DNA from 2 places in the Methylomonas stagni genome. Region 1 is predicted to be linked to the other one. Evidence: riboswitches for the same ligand, from Rfam matches in the RefSeq annotation. Region 1 holds a riboswitch; the other holds the start of a gene.
What was found. Region 1 has a riboswitch for cyclic di-GMP ahead of ACP4CD_RS05085 (hypothetical protein). Riboswitches for the same ligand answer to the same signal wherever they lie in the genome.
Positions count from the first base shown of each region.

Region 1 (7,188 bases):
GAATTTACCGATGCCGGCAACCGCGTCGATGCGGTCGAGACCCAGCGTTACAACTTGAATCCGGCCCTGACCTTCACCGACAACCATCGTAACAAGCTTACCTTGCGCGGGAAATTGTCGCATTGGCGGCAAACCGAGTATCAAGGCTTGCCGGCCACCGGCACCTTAGCCGGCCGGTTTCGGCTCCCACCGGACAGCTTTATCGGCCCGGCCGATGCGCCCCAAAGCCGTTCGGACAGCCAAGCGATTTGGGGCGAGTTCGAGCATCGTTGGGATAAGCACTGGACGATCACGCTGAAAAGCCGGGTGTCTCGAGCCAGTTTCGATCAGCGGGTGCAAACGCTATTCGGCGACGATGGCTTTATAGCCGATCGGCCGCTGAGCGCATTGGGAGCGTCGGCATGGGGGCTGGTTAACGCCGAGTTGTATCAAGGCCAACGCGAGTTCAGCGTGCTCGGCTATCTGACCGGAAAGTTCGCCTCGGAAAACAGCGAGCACACGTTGGTCATCGGTGCCGACCGCGGCGAACTCGACGATATTGGCTTCGTCGGCGCCGATTTGGCGAATACCGGTTTGGTGGATCTTGCCCAACCCAACTTCGGGTTAAGGTATGCCGTCCCCGAACCGGCGCAGCCAAACCAGTTTATCGGTAATCTGACCTACGGCGGCTATCTGCAATGGCAGGGCAGTTTTTACAATCGGCTACATTTGCTGGCCGGCTTGCGTAGAGGGAAGGTGGCCATCGATTTTCGAAACACCGCGAGCGGCCGCTCGAACAGCACCGACACCGAGAAATGGTTGCCCCGGTTGGGCGTCGCCGTCGACATCGGTTCAGCCTGGACCTGGTTTGCCGGTTACAGCGAAGGTATGCGCGGCCAGCCCTTCGTCGAGTTTGCCGATACGCCGTTGCCGGAATTGGCGCGCCACGTCGAGACCGGTTTGAAATTCGATATCGACGGTATCTGGCGCGGTCAATTTGCCGTATTCCGAATCGACCGCGAACGGGTAGCGGTAACCGATGGGAACGACACCTTGCTACGCTCGACCGCCTCCGGCGGTCAACGCGCCGAGGGCGTGGAAGCGGACTTGAATTGGCGGTTATCGGAAGGGCTGGATTTGCTTGGCAATTATGCGTACACGTTGGCGCGCTACCAGGACGATAAAGCCGGCGTTCCGGCCGGTAACCGTTTGCCTCAGGTGCCCGACCAGGCCGGGCGGCTGTGGTTGAATTACCAACTGCCGGCCTCCTTACTGCCCGGTTGGCGAATCGGGGTTGGCGTGAATTTAAGCGCGGGCGCCTATTTATCCAAGGACAACCGCTTCAAGACCTCCGGCTACCACTGTGTGGACGCCAGTCTGGGGTACGAAACGTCGGCATGGAAATTGGCGGCCACCGTCAAAAACCTTAGCGGCGAACATTATTATCGACCTTTCGATTATTTCGACGGCCGGGTCGCACCCGGCGCGGATACCGAACTGTATTTCAACATCGCGTACCGCTATTAGGTCGCCTGAACACACGGAGCTAAAGGACGGATCACTTAAGGAACTAGAGTGAAGCCGCCGGGACCGGCGGCAAAAACGCCACATCCGCCGCGAGACGGAGCCGGAAAACCACGGATCTTTGGACCAAAAGACCGCCGGGTTGCCCGTACTGCCATGTTCGCTTCCAGCGCCGGACCGAAAACTCGGTCCGGCGTTACGGGAAACGTGCGCCTTGCGGCCAGACATTTTCATTATTTCGACCCTTTAAGGACATGCCATGACACAAAAACACAGTTACCGATTGCAACTAGCCACCGCCGGTGCTCTTTCCATCGCGATGTTGGGCGGATTTCTCGCGCCTGCCAGCGCTGAAGCCGCGCTCGTTACCGGCAGCGTCGGCATTTCAATCGACAACGCGGCGTTAGCCGCCGTCACCGGTGGTTGGCGGATCGATAGCTTCTTTGATGCCAGCTACAACCAGATCGCCATTACCGCCGATACCGTCGGCGGCATTGCATCGGCCATCGACATGACGCTAGCGATTAACACCAATCTTACGACGGTCAGTTACGCCGCCGTCAACCGCACGCTACAAGCGACCACGATGGAGGTCGGTAACACCGCCAGTGGCCAAATCGGTCTCAGCGGCGGCATGCGCATGTCGGTACCCGGCACCAGTAGCGGCTCATTAACACCTTACGATTTTCGTCTGCAAAAAATCGGTGGCGTGTGGAATCTGGTGACTTACGACCAATTTTTCTCGGGCACCACCTTTTTGCAACTGACCAATGCCAGCGAAACCGTGAACGCCGGCGGCGAACTGACTTTGAGCGGTGACCTGATTTTTGGAAGCGGCAGCAATAAGTATCCCAGCCCGTTCGGCCTGACCTGGGGATCGTTCCTGGGGATTTCCGCCACCGATACGGTCGTCGGCAGCCTCTCGATGAACCTTCCGGCGGCGGTACCCGTGCCGACCGCCGTCTGGTTGTTCGGTAGTGGTCTGATTGGCTTGGTCGGTGCGACGCGCCGTAAGAACCTTGCGGTTTAAGCCAACCTTTTTGCTGGTTCGATCAGAGCGCCGCGACAGATTGTGCCGGCGCGGCGCTTGCTCACCGTTTTTTACAGGAATCGCGATGCCTATTTTGCCTTTTTACCGAATCCGCCTCGGGCTACCCTTGGTTGCCGCGTTGGCGCTGTCGCCGAATGCGATGGCCTTGGTTCTAAACGCGCCGAACTCCGGCACGTTTACGATGAATCTGGACACTGTCGCGCTGGCACCTTACGCTGGTGGCTATTACCTCAGCACATATTGGGACGCGGTGGCGGCCGACCCGACCGATCCCGCCACTAGTGGCGGCGCCCTGGTCGGCCAAGTCGCTACCGCCGAAATTCCGGCGCTGAACCAAACCTTCGCGATTACCGCGATCGGCGGCGATATTGCCGGTCAAGCCGCGCAACGCTTTCAACAAGCCACGTCGGCCGACTTTCACATCGATACCGAAAATCTGGCCGGCGGCACCGCCGGTCAAGTCGGTTTGGCGGGCGTCCAAGGCTTCTTCGCGCCAAACTACCCACCCAACGGCGCCGGCTTGGTCAACGGTGATTTCGCGGTACGTTTCGATGCCGCTCGCCAAAACCATGGTGGCAGCGGTTGGTATCTGGACAACAATATTTATTTCACGATGGCGATTTACGACTTCATAAACCTAAGTACTAGCTGGATTGATGCCGATAACTGGCAATTTAGCGGCGAGCTGGCGATGTCGCCGGAAAATGCCGGCATGCTGCTGGGCAGCGCACTGACCGATGTCGGCGACTTTTGTTTAGGCACGGGCAGCTTTGCCGGATGCGGTCAAGTGAGCGCGGTTCCGCTACCCGGTGCCATTTGGTTGTTCGGCACTGGCTTGGCGGTTCTGGGTGGCAAGGGCCGCCGAATGACCATATTCGGTTCGGAGGCTAGCCATGTTTAAGCGCATCGAGCAGTCAGTAGCGCGCTGGTATAGCGCGGCGGCGATAGCCGCGTTGAGCGCCGGCATGCCGGCGCTGGCCAACGCAACCGCGCTGCACGCCAACTTGGGCGGCACGTTTACGACCCAATACGACCGAGAGGCCTTGGCGGTGCTGGTGGGCGGCAGCTCCAGCGCGCCGGGTGAGTTTCTGGTCGCTTACTTCGACACGACGCAATCCGACTACACCCAGTTCAGCGATTCCTACTTCTATCTCGGCAATACCAGCAGAACCGAAATTCCGGCGGTGAATCTGGTTCACGACATCACGCCCATCAGTGTCGCCAATCCGAGTGGTCAGGCCCAAAATCGCTACGTAAAAGCGACGACGCCCAATTTCGCCATCGATAGCGAAACTCTGACCGGAACAGGTAGCCTGGGCATGACCGGCGTGGAATTGTTTCGCGGCAACTACAACGGTTCGCTGGTGACTGGCGACTTCAGCTTGCGTTACAGCGTCGCCAACCGGCAAGCCGCTTGGGACGACTTGGGACAGGCCGGCACACCGGGCGGCTGGTACCTGCAAAACAACATCAGCTTTAGCATGGTGTTGTTCGATTTGGCGAATTTGAGTCTGATAATCGCCGACGCTAATAACTGGCAATTGAGCGGCGACTTGTTGATGAGCCCGGAGAATGCCGATTTTTTAGGCGGTACCCGCCAAGCCGATGTCGGTGACTTTTGTTTGGGTGTCGGCAGTTTCGCCGGTTGCGGTCAAGTGGCCGCCGTGCCGGTGCCGGCGGCGTTTTGGTTGTTCGGCACGGGATTGATTGGCTTGACCGGCATCCGCCGGCGTGGAGTCAAACGATGACCGGCGGCCGTCTCGATCCGATCGCGGCCGCGTGCTTGCTGCTGCTGGGCGCGCAAGCGCCGCTGGCGAATGCAAACGCCGTGACTTACCAACAGTTCGTTAGTGTGCAAATGAACGTCGATGCCGGCGGCCGCAATGTTACCGGCGACGCCGCGCACGAGCCGACCATCGCCCAAGACCCGAATAACCCCAAACGATTGGTCGCCGGCTGGAAGCAGTTTGCGACGGTCGCGTCCGGTAACCGCCAAGGTGGTTGGGCTTACAGCGACGACGGTGGGCTATCCTGGCATTTCCCCGGCGTTGTCACGCCGGGCGAACAGCGCACCAATATCATGGTGGACGTCGATTCGGCCGGCGATTTCTACTATCAAAACCTCCACTACGATGCAACCGGCAGCTACGCTCAAGACGTTCAGGTCCTTAAGTCCACGGACGGCGGCATCAGCTGGGGCGTACCGATCCACGCTTACGGCGAAGGCGCCGATAAAGGCCGGATCGGCATCGATCGCAGCGGCACCTCCAGCGACGGCCACGTCTATCTGGTCTGGCGCGAGGGCCTGGACGACCGCCGTTTTACGCGTTCCAGCAATGGGGGCATCAGCTTCGAGGCGCCGGTCGCCATTCCGGAGAGTCCGGCGTTCGGCACGATCGCGGTGGGCCCCGCGGGTCAAACCTATGTCAGCGGCCGTAGCGAGGATGGCGAACTGGTCGGCGCCAAATTGGTATTCGGCAAGTATCTGTTGGCGACCTCGCTGAACGCCCGCGATCCCGGCGCGTTGCCGAGCTTCACGACTCAAACCGTCGATATGGGCGGCTCGCCGGTGATGTTCCAGTTTCAGAACAATCCCAATCAATACGGTCCGCCGGGAGATCTCCAAGTAAATGTCGATCAATCCGACGGGCCGCTGCGCGGCAATATTTATTTGATGTCCTCGGTCGATCCGGCCGGCGCCGATAACCAGGATGTCAAATTCATTCGCAGCAGCGACGGCGGTCTGACTTGGTCCGTGCCGGTGAAAATCAACGACGACACGCCGCACAAGGACGCCTACCAGTGGTTCGCAATGCAAGGCGTGGCGCCGAACGGCCGGATAGACGCGGTCTGGTACGACACCCGCGACAATCTGCGGCCGGCGCTGTCGCGCTTGTATTATTCCTACTCCTGGGACGGCGGCCTGACCTGGAGCAAGAATCGGCCGGTGACGCCGGTGTTCAACACCCACATCGCCTATCCGCTGGGAGCGCAAAAACTGGGTGATTACACTCACTTGGTTTCGGACGCATTGGGTGCTCACGTGGCGTACTCGGCGACCTATAACGGCGAACAGGACGTCTATTATTTAAATGTGTATCCGGACTGTAACGATAACGGCGTCTCCGATGTCAGCGACATCAAGTTGCGTCTAACCGGCGACACCAACGCCAATCATCTGCCCGATAGCTGCGAGAACGTGGTCGTACCCGGTGACCTGGACGCCGACAAGGATGTGGACAAGCAGGATCTGAACGCCCTGCTCGCGTTACGTAACCGACCGGCGCGCGGTAGCGAAGACCCAGCCGATCTGGACCGGAACGGCGTGATCAACCTGCTGGACGCCCGCCGCCAGGCCCTGCTCTGCACCAGAACGCAATGCGCCATTCAATAAATTAAACCTAAGCGATCACGCTACTCGAGCGCGCGAAAAACGCGCTCGAGTAGCAAGTCTATCCAAATCGGCGCGCTTCCGCCGCGCCAAGCGTTGACATATTTCTGACATATTCTGTCATTAGAATCCCGGCAACTACCGTTTTGACCAGGATATTCGCCCATGATCGATGCCGAACGCATTTTGCACGAGACTTACCCCGACCTGAAACTCGGCAAGGACAACAAACTGCTGCTGAAGGCATTGAAAAAACTGATACATGAAGACGACTTCAACGACGTCATTCGCAAAAACCAACATCTGCGTGGCTTCGCGTTTCTCGATAAATTGCTGAATTATTTTAAGTTCAGCTACCAAGTCGGTAACGAATCCTACAACAACATCCCTGCCGAGGGGCGGCTGCTGATCGTCGCCAATCATCCGATCGGCACCTTGGACGGCTTGGCGCTGGTGAAATTGATCCGCTCGGTGCGACCAGACGTGCGTATCGTTGCCAATCGCGTGCTGTACCACATGGAGCCGCTGCAATCGATATTCTTGCCGGTGGACGTACTGTCCGAACAAAAGAATCTGAAAAATACCTACAAAATTATGCTGGATGCATTGGAAAACGAGGAAGCGATCATCTTCTTCCCGGCCGGCGAAGTATCGCGGATCACGCCCAAGGGCATACGCGACGGCAAATGGCAAACCGGTTTCTTGAAGCTGGCTCGCAAAGCCCAATGCCCGATCTTACCCATCCATATCAAGGCCAAGAATTCCGCGTTGTTTTACAGCATGTCCACGCTGTACAAACCGCTCGGTACCTTTCTGTTGGTCAAGGAAATGTTCAATAAGAAAGGCCAGGAAATCAGCTTTCGGGTCGGAGCGCCTATCCCCTACCCGGCTTACGCCGAAACCGAGCAAACCAATAAACAACTGAGCCAGCGCTTTCGCAAGCACGTGCAGAATCTTGGCAAGAAAAACCAACTGGCCTTGTTCGACACGGTGGCGACCGTCGTGCATCCGTCCGATACCAAGGCGATTAAAAAAGCCTTGTTCCAAGCGCGTCTGCTGGGCGAAACCCGCGATGGCAAAAAGATCTTTCTATATGAATTTCGCGACGACTGTCCGGTGATGCGAGAGATCGCCCGCTTGCGCGAGCTGACCTTCCGCACTGTCGAGGAAGGTACCGGGTTGGCGCTGGACCTGGATAAGTTCGACGTGTATTACAGCCATATCGTATTGTGGGACGACAACG
Region 1 is NZ_CP189557.1:1,069,523-1,076,710, forward strand. Features, by position in the region: gene ACP4CD_RS05080 (TonB-dependent siderophore receptor) at 1-1,506, shown strand, start outside; cyclic di-GMP riboswitch class I at 1,574-1,653, shown strand; gene ACP4CD_RS05085 (hypothetical protein) at 1,763-2,533, shown strand; gene ACP4CD_RS05090 (hypothetical protein) at 2,619-3,455, shown strand; gene ACP4CD_RS05095 (VPLPA-CTERM sorting domain-containing protein) at 3,448-4,302, shown strand; gene ACP4CD_RS05100 (hypothetical protein) at 4,299-5,948, shown strand; gene ACP4CD_RS05105 (lysophospholipid acyltransferase family protein) at 6,111-7,188, shown strand, end outside.

Region 2 (7,188 bases), 1.6 Mb from region 1:
AGCGATTGCGCAGCGGCGCTTTCCGGCATCGCGCCGCAGACCGCTAACACGCTCAAGCCCAAGCAATGGGCGGAAATCCCTCGCGGCAACGGCGCGGCGCGACCTAGGCGAACGTCCATCACGCCCTCCTGAATCGGCGATAGCCGTTGATACCGATACCGGCAATCCCCGAAGCGAAGAACCAAACCGCCGAAGGCAATGGAACGGCGGCCACTTGGCCGCAACCGCTATAGGCACCCACGCCTAAACAAAAATCCCCCAAATCGGCCAAGACGGTATTTTTCAAAAAGAACGCGTTTTCGGGGGACAGTAATAAATCGCCGCTGAGCATCCAATCGCCGGCACTGCTGTACTGCAACCGCAAATTAGCCAATTCGTAAGCCACCGCGCTAAACGAAACGTTATTCTGCAAATACCAGCCGCCCGGCGTGCCCGAAACGCCAAAGGCATCCCACATGGTCTGCCGCGCCTCCGGGTCGTATTTCAGCGAGTAATCGCCGTTCAGCAAGGTGCCGGAAAAGCTTCCTCGAAACATCTCGACGCCGGTCATGCCCATCGTGCCGGTACCCGCCAAGGTGTCCGAATCGATCGAGAAGTCCGGCGTCGTGGCTTGGACGTTGCGGCCGGAAAGCTGACCGCTGGGGTTGCTGGCACTGACGGGGGTGATGTCGTGTACCAAGTTCACGGCTGGAATTTCGACACGCGTCGGATTATTGAAGTAAAACGACGAATCGGTGCGAACCGTGTAGTCGGACTCGATGGTGTCGAAATATTGCGCCAGAAAGTATCCCGGCTGGGTCAACGAGCCGAAGTTGGAGAGCGCTAAAGCATCGCGGTCCAGATTCATCGTGAAGGTGCCTCCGGAATTCGCGTTTAACAACGCGGCATCGGCCTGCGTAACGAATCCGCCGGCGACCAGCGCGAAAACCGTCGAAACCGCGGTCAAGTATTTTGATGTTTCAAGGCGATGGCATGTCATCGAAACCTCCTGTTAACTGATATCCCGATCAAGCGGATCGGTTGCGAAAACCGCTCACGCCCATGCCGATTAAGCCGGTCATAAACATCCAGACGGCGGCCGGCAGCGGGACCACGGAGGTTTGAAAGCTGAAGGTACCGATGCGCGCATTAGCATTGCGGGCCGGACCGGCCCCAAGATGATCGAATCCCCAACCGTAACCCAACTCGCCGCTCAAAGACAGCACGTTTCCGTTGATCTCGGAAACCACGTTAAACAACTCGAAAGCCACCGCTTTAAAGCCGAGGGTGTTGTAAATGACCCAATCCGAACTTTCCGGCGTTTTTAGCGCTTCCGCGGGATTATAGGTCAGCGTCATGTCGCCCATTAATACCCGGTTAGTGGGGGGCGCGACATCCACTCGATAGCGCAGGCCGCCGGCCAGGCCGATAGAGCCCGACGCGGTGCCGGTAATGTCGTTGGGGTCGAACGTGAAGGCAGTGGCGCTATTGTGCCGACCCGACGGGTTGTCGGCCACATGGGCACCATTGACGGTAAATTTCAATCCGGTGGCCGGAATTTCGTTCGCCGCGTAATCGGTCAGATCGACGGGCGTATTGTAATCGCGCAACTCTTCAAAGGTTTTTGAGGCCAGCGAAGCGTCGTAGTATTCCTCGACGTATATGGATGGCGCAGCGGTCCTATCTAGATCGATACCGTTCTCGAAAGCGTCTCGATCGATATTGATAATCAGCGAACCGCCGGATACGGTAGCGCCGTGCGCGGATGTCGCGGCAAGGGTTAACGACAGCACGATCAGGTATAGAAATTTCATGCGTATTCCTTGAAAAAAATTGGGTTTCTAATAAGTCGCTTACCGGCCAAGTTCGGGCTCTACCCCCGACCGTTAACGGAAAGCAAAGCGCCCCGCAGCCTTTTGCGACGGAAGGATGAGCGGTCTGGTAAGGCTTAGGCGGATAAGCCCGATTTACCTCTGGAGGCGCCTAACAGGCCGACCAATCCGCTCCCGAACAACCACACGCCGGCCGGCAGCGGCACTGCGGCGGGCGCCAGATTGAAGGTACCCACTTTGACCGATGTGCTGCCGTTAAACAGCAAATTCCAGGAGTAACCCAAAGTGGAAAGATACAAATCGCCGCTTAGCGATAATTCGCCATTACCGTTGACCGACTCGGTGGCATTCACCAAGCGGAACAAGGCTGGATCTTGCGCGGGGCTACTAAAACCGGCGCTGTAGGTAAAGATATTCCACGTCCCACTGGCTTTTTTCAGGTAAAAATCACCAGGGTTCAGGTAGGAGCCGCCACCGGCGGGTTCCATCCGAAATGCACCGCTCAAGCCGATTTGGCCTGCCGCCGTGTTGCTGGCATCCATCGTCGTGGCCTCCTGCTTTCTCGCGCCGTAGCTGATGGTGGTGCCATTGGCGTTCACCGGCAACGAAACGCTGAAGGTCTCGGTCTGACTGAGAGCAACACCGCCGGTCGTGTCCAGATCGATCGGCGTTGCGTTATAACTCTCGTCCCAAAAATTGGCGATATACCAACCTTCGGAACCGCCAACAGCCGAGGTAAATGCGGAATTGTCGATGGTCATATTCGCGACGCCGCTAACGAGGGCCGCGTTGGCATCGCCTGCCGTTAACAGACCGCCGCCGAATACGCTGATTGCCAGAACGCCGGCATAGGCCGCTTTCAAACTGTGTTTGTTTAATAGGTTCATTGTTTTCCTTACAAAACGATCTAAGATTGATTTAATGGGCAAAATCCAGGCCCCGATACGGATGGAAGCGCGTCACATCCCATTGCAGAGCCCAAAGTTCGAAGGCAACCCGGCCGTCTTATTCCAAGACCCGTGGCTTTCCGGCTCCGCCTCGCGGCGGATGTGGCGAAATTGCCGCTTCCGTGCGGCATCGCCCGAATCCTTGAGCGAGGTTTTCCTAGATTTCCGGCGGCTTTTCCGAACGGCGCAAGATGCCGTCATTCGGCAGCCGCCAAGGCTCGAAACCCAACGATACTGGCTTAGAGAGAGCGTCGCGAAACGCAAACCCGCCGACATAAACCTATCGTCATTTCCCGAGTTGCTGATCTAACAGCAAAGACCAGGCCAATTAAAAAGCCATTGTTTTACAACGACTAACATTTTTACCGACGGCCAAACAAACCCAAACCACGTGATTTGCCTCAGCAACTGCGTGAAATCACCTATTCAAACGATTCGCCGGTATTTGTGACAACTCCACGTATCTCGAAACCTAAGCCACGTCGAATCAACGGGCGGAATGCGCCAGCTCCCGGTGAGTCGCACGGACCTCCATGGATTGACCGCTCCTCAATCTTCCACCCATTTAAACCGCAGCGCGGCGGTCGTTAGAAACAACAGCGTCATCGCGGCCAGGCTCATCAACGCCGGTGCTATCTCGGCCAAACCGGCGCCGTCGATCATGACCGCGCGAGCCGCTTGCAGCATGTGGGTTAGCGGGAAAATCAGCGTCAGGTTCTGCAACAGCGCCGGTGCGCCTTCCAGCGAAAACCAAACCCCGGACAGCAGTATCATCGGCAAGGTCAGCAGGTTCAGGATGCCCAAGGCCAACTCCTCGCTACCGGTCCGGCTCGCCATCAACAAACCTAGACTGATCAAAGTTACCGAACCGAGTACCGCTATCAGCGCCAACAAGGCATAAGCCCCCTGCACTAAAAAGTCGAACAAGACGTTCATCGCGACAAATTGCAGCACGACCGCCAGCATCAACAGCCCCAGCCGGCTGACGACTTGCGCCGACAGGAACTCAAAAGCGTTGACCGGCGAGGCTTTCAAGCGTTTAAGCACGCCGCTTTTGCGATACCTGACGATCGTAAATCCGACTCCGAACAAACTGCCGTGCATGATGTTGATGGCTAAAATGCCGGGCAAAACCCAATCGAGGTAGCGTACCCGCCGCCCGGAAACCACTTGCTTTTTCCAGGTGGCGGCTCGATCGCCAGCCAGCAGGACTTTTTCCAGCAGATAGCCCTGCCCGGAACTGTCGTTTATCCAATAGCCGTTTTCCGCCCCCCTTGCACCACCATATCCAGTTGATGATGCTGCAGTTTGGCTAACGCCTTATCCAGTTCCGGGTAGTCGATGAATTGCAGATATTGGGTGGTCTTAAACGCGGTAATCTGCGAATTAGCCTCGCCGGTCACGCCCACTTTAAACAGCGCGCTGTCCTGATCGTCGAATATCGCCGCTATGCCGACGATCAAAATCACCGGAAACACGAAATTCCAGATCCAGGTGGCTTTGTCGCGGATCAATTCGATATTGCGGGCTTTTAGCAATGCCAAAAAATGCTTCATCTCAACTTCTCAAGGAGTGGCCGGTTAATTTAAGAAACAGGTTTTCCAGATTCGGCGTGGCGACCGTCAAGCCTTCCAGCGAGACATGCAAGCGCGTCAATTGGGCGATCGCCGCTTCCACATTGGCGGTGACGAACTCGACCGTTTCGGCGCCGGCAGTCACCGCGAACGGCAAACCCGGAATGTCCGCCAGGCCGCTGGCACTCGGTAAACGGATCAGTACGCCGTCGAAATGCTCCCGCAATAGATTCTGTGGCGTGTCCTGGACGATAATCCGGCCTTGATCCATGATGGCGATTTCGTCGCAAAGCTGCTCCGCTTCCTCCATGTAATGCGTGGTCAGCACAATGGTCTTGCCGCGCGTTTTAATCTCCCGAATCAAGCTCCAAAAGTTGTGGCGCGATTGCGGGTCCAGGCCGGTGGTCGGTTCGTCCAGAAACAAAATGTCGGGATCGTTGATCAAGGCGATGCCCAGCAACAAGCGTTGCCGCTGACCGCCGGACAATTTGCGGGAATCGCGATTGATATAGTCTTGCAAGGCACAGGCTTCGATAATCTCTTCCAGCGGCAAACCGCGCGGATACAGCTTTTGAAACAGTTGCAGGGATTCCTTGACCGTCAGGGTGTCCGGCAAGGCCGTATGCTGAAACTGAATGCCGATATGTTGGCTATAACGCCGGTCGATAGGCTCGCCGCGAAACAAGATCTCGCCTTTGCTGGGCTTGAGTATGCCCTCCATCATTTCCAGCGTGGAGGTCTTGCCGGCGCCGTTCGGACCCAGCAAGCCGAAACACGTCCCGGCTTGCAATTCAAAGCTGACGCCGGCGACCGCCGTGACTTTTCCGTAATGCTTCTCCAGCCCCCTAACGCTCAGCAGGCTAGCGGTCGCGCCAGGCTCGGCAAGCGGCGGCGCGGCTAGCGTTGACGGCTGAGCAGCCGGCTCCGGACTCAGTTCTCGCAACCAAGCCGCGCAAAAAGGCTGCTTGACCACCGTGAAATGCTCGCCCTTGGCCTTGATGACATGGACGGCTTGGTAGTAATCGTCCCACTCGTTGGCCGCCAACCAACCTTTACTGCCGTCGGCGATCACCAGCGTCACTCGGTACGGCAACTTGGCGGTGTAACGGTAATTAGCGGTAATCGACGCCTCGGTCACCTGCCAGATTTTCCGAAAATCCCCGGCATCCAGATTAGGAACGATATCCGCCAACAGCAACGCAAAGCAGTCTTTCCATTCCGAGTAGGGCTTGGTTTTTAAAACGTCGGCGATGGCGGCGCGATAAGGCTCGGGCGAAATGCCGGCGCTAGTCAGCATGAAGTTGCAAAAGGCCTTGACCGAGGCTTTGTCCACGCGGCTTTGCCTCAACAACAAACCGCTATCGATCAACACCACTTCGCCGATTTCGTAGGCCGAATCTTGCAACTGGCGCAGCATTTCGTAGACGACGGTGCCGCCGTAACTGTGCGCGTATAAATTGATTCGCCCTTGCGGCCAGACGCGCCCGATCTGCTCGATATTGTGCGCCGCCATTTCCTCGACCGTGGCCGCCGGCTGATCGCCCGCATAGCCTTTCATTTGCAAGCCGTAAACCGGCCCTTCCCGCTTCAGGCATTCCGCCAGTTCAACATAGCCGTCGCTCAAGCCGGGCATGCCCGGCACGATAAACGTCGGAATCCCCGAGCGCAGATTAAGCAAATATACTGAATTCGTTGGTTTATCCATCGAGCTTTCTAAGTAGTCGGTCAACGCTTTTATCGTCGGATATTTGAAAATATCGGCAAGATTCAGCGAGCTGTCGGGGAGAATGGCGTTAATCCGGCTGATCAGTTGCACGGTCAGCAAGGAGTGGCCGCCCAATTCGAAGAAATTGTCGTGCACGCCAAGCCGCTCGATGTTCAACAGCGCCCGCCAAATGTCGGCCAGTTGTTGCTCCAGTTGGCCGCTCGGCGGACTAAAATCGGCATTGCCGATCTGTACGCCGCTCGCTTGCCGCGCCAAGGCGTTCCGGTCGATTTTCCCGCCGGCCGTCATCGGCAACACCTCGACGGCAAACAGCGCGAGTGGCACCATGTATTCCGGCAAGCTTTCACGCAAAAACGCTTTCAGCACCTCCTGCTCGGGCGGGTTGCCGTCGTGGGTATAAAAAGCCAGCAGTTGTTTGTTATTAGAGTGTTCGCCGACCACCACCGCCGCCAACTTGACCGCCGGATGCCTGGCCAGGGCGGTCTCGATTTCGCCCAACTCCACCCGAAACCCGCGAATCTTGACCTGATGGTCGCGGCGGCCGATGAAGGCCAGGTTGCCGTCGTCCAGCCAGCGCACCAAATCGCCGGTTTTATACAGCTTGCCGGCGCCGAACGGGTTGGCGATAAATTTCTCGGCGGTCAGTTCCGGTTGGTTGAGATAGCCGCGGGCAACGCCGGCGCCGGCGATGTGCAGTTCGCCGGGCACGCCGATCGGCACCGGTTTGAGTTCGCTATCCAGCACGTAGACTTGGGTGTTGGCCAGCGGTTTGCCGAGCGGGATCGCTTGGTCGGGATTTTGGGCCGGGTCTATCGGGTGCAGCAACGAGATCACCGTGGTTTCGGTCGGGCCGTAGGTGTTGATCACCGCGACGTTCGGGTTGCGTTGCCGCCAGGCCCGGTATTTTTGCGCCTCGGCCTTTTCGCCGCCGATCACGACCCGACTCAACGCGGTGTGGCTAAAGTCTTCGTCAACCAGCGTATGCCAGTAGGCGGTGGGCAGGTTGATCAAACTGACCCGATGGCATTGCAGCAGGCTTTTCAAGTAAGCGACGTCGGTGAAGCGCTCGCCGTCCATCATCACCACCGCGCCGCCGCTGAGCAGGGTCGGGAAGACTTCTTCGACGAAAA
Region 2 is NZ_CP189557.1:2,645,090-2,652,277, forward strand. Features, by position in the region: gene ACP4CD_RS12225 (hypothetical protein) at 1-119, opposite strand, end outside; gene ACP4CD_RS12230 (hypothetical protein) at 119-979, opposite strand; gene ACP4CD_RS12235 (VPLPA-CTERM sorting domain-containing protein) at 1,008-1,793, opposite strand; gene ACP4CD_RS12240 (hypothetical protein) at 1,928-2,698, opposite strand; cyclic di-GMP riboswitch class I at 2,799-2,875, opposite strand; gene ACP4CD_RS12245 (ABC transporter permease) at 3,308-3,928, opposite strand; gene ACP4CD_RS12250 (hypothetical protein) at 4,006-4,314, opposite strand; gene ACP4CD_RS12255 (amino acid adenylation domain-containing protein) at 4,316-7,188, opposite strand, start outside.
Region 2: it holds a riboswitch for cyclic di-GMP, as region 1 does, so the genes downstream of both, ACP4CD_RS12240 (hypothetical protein) here and ACP4CD_RS05085 (hypothetical protein) in region 1, are expected to answer to the same signal.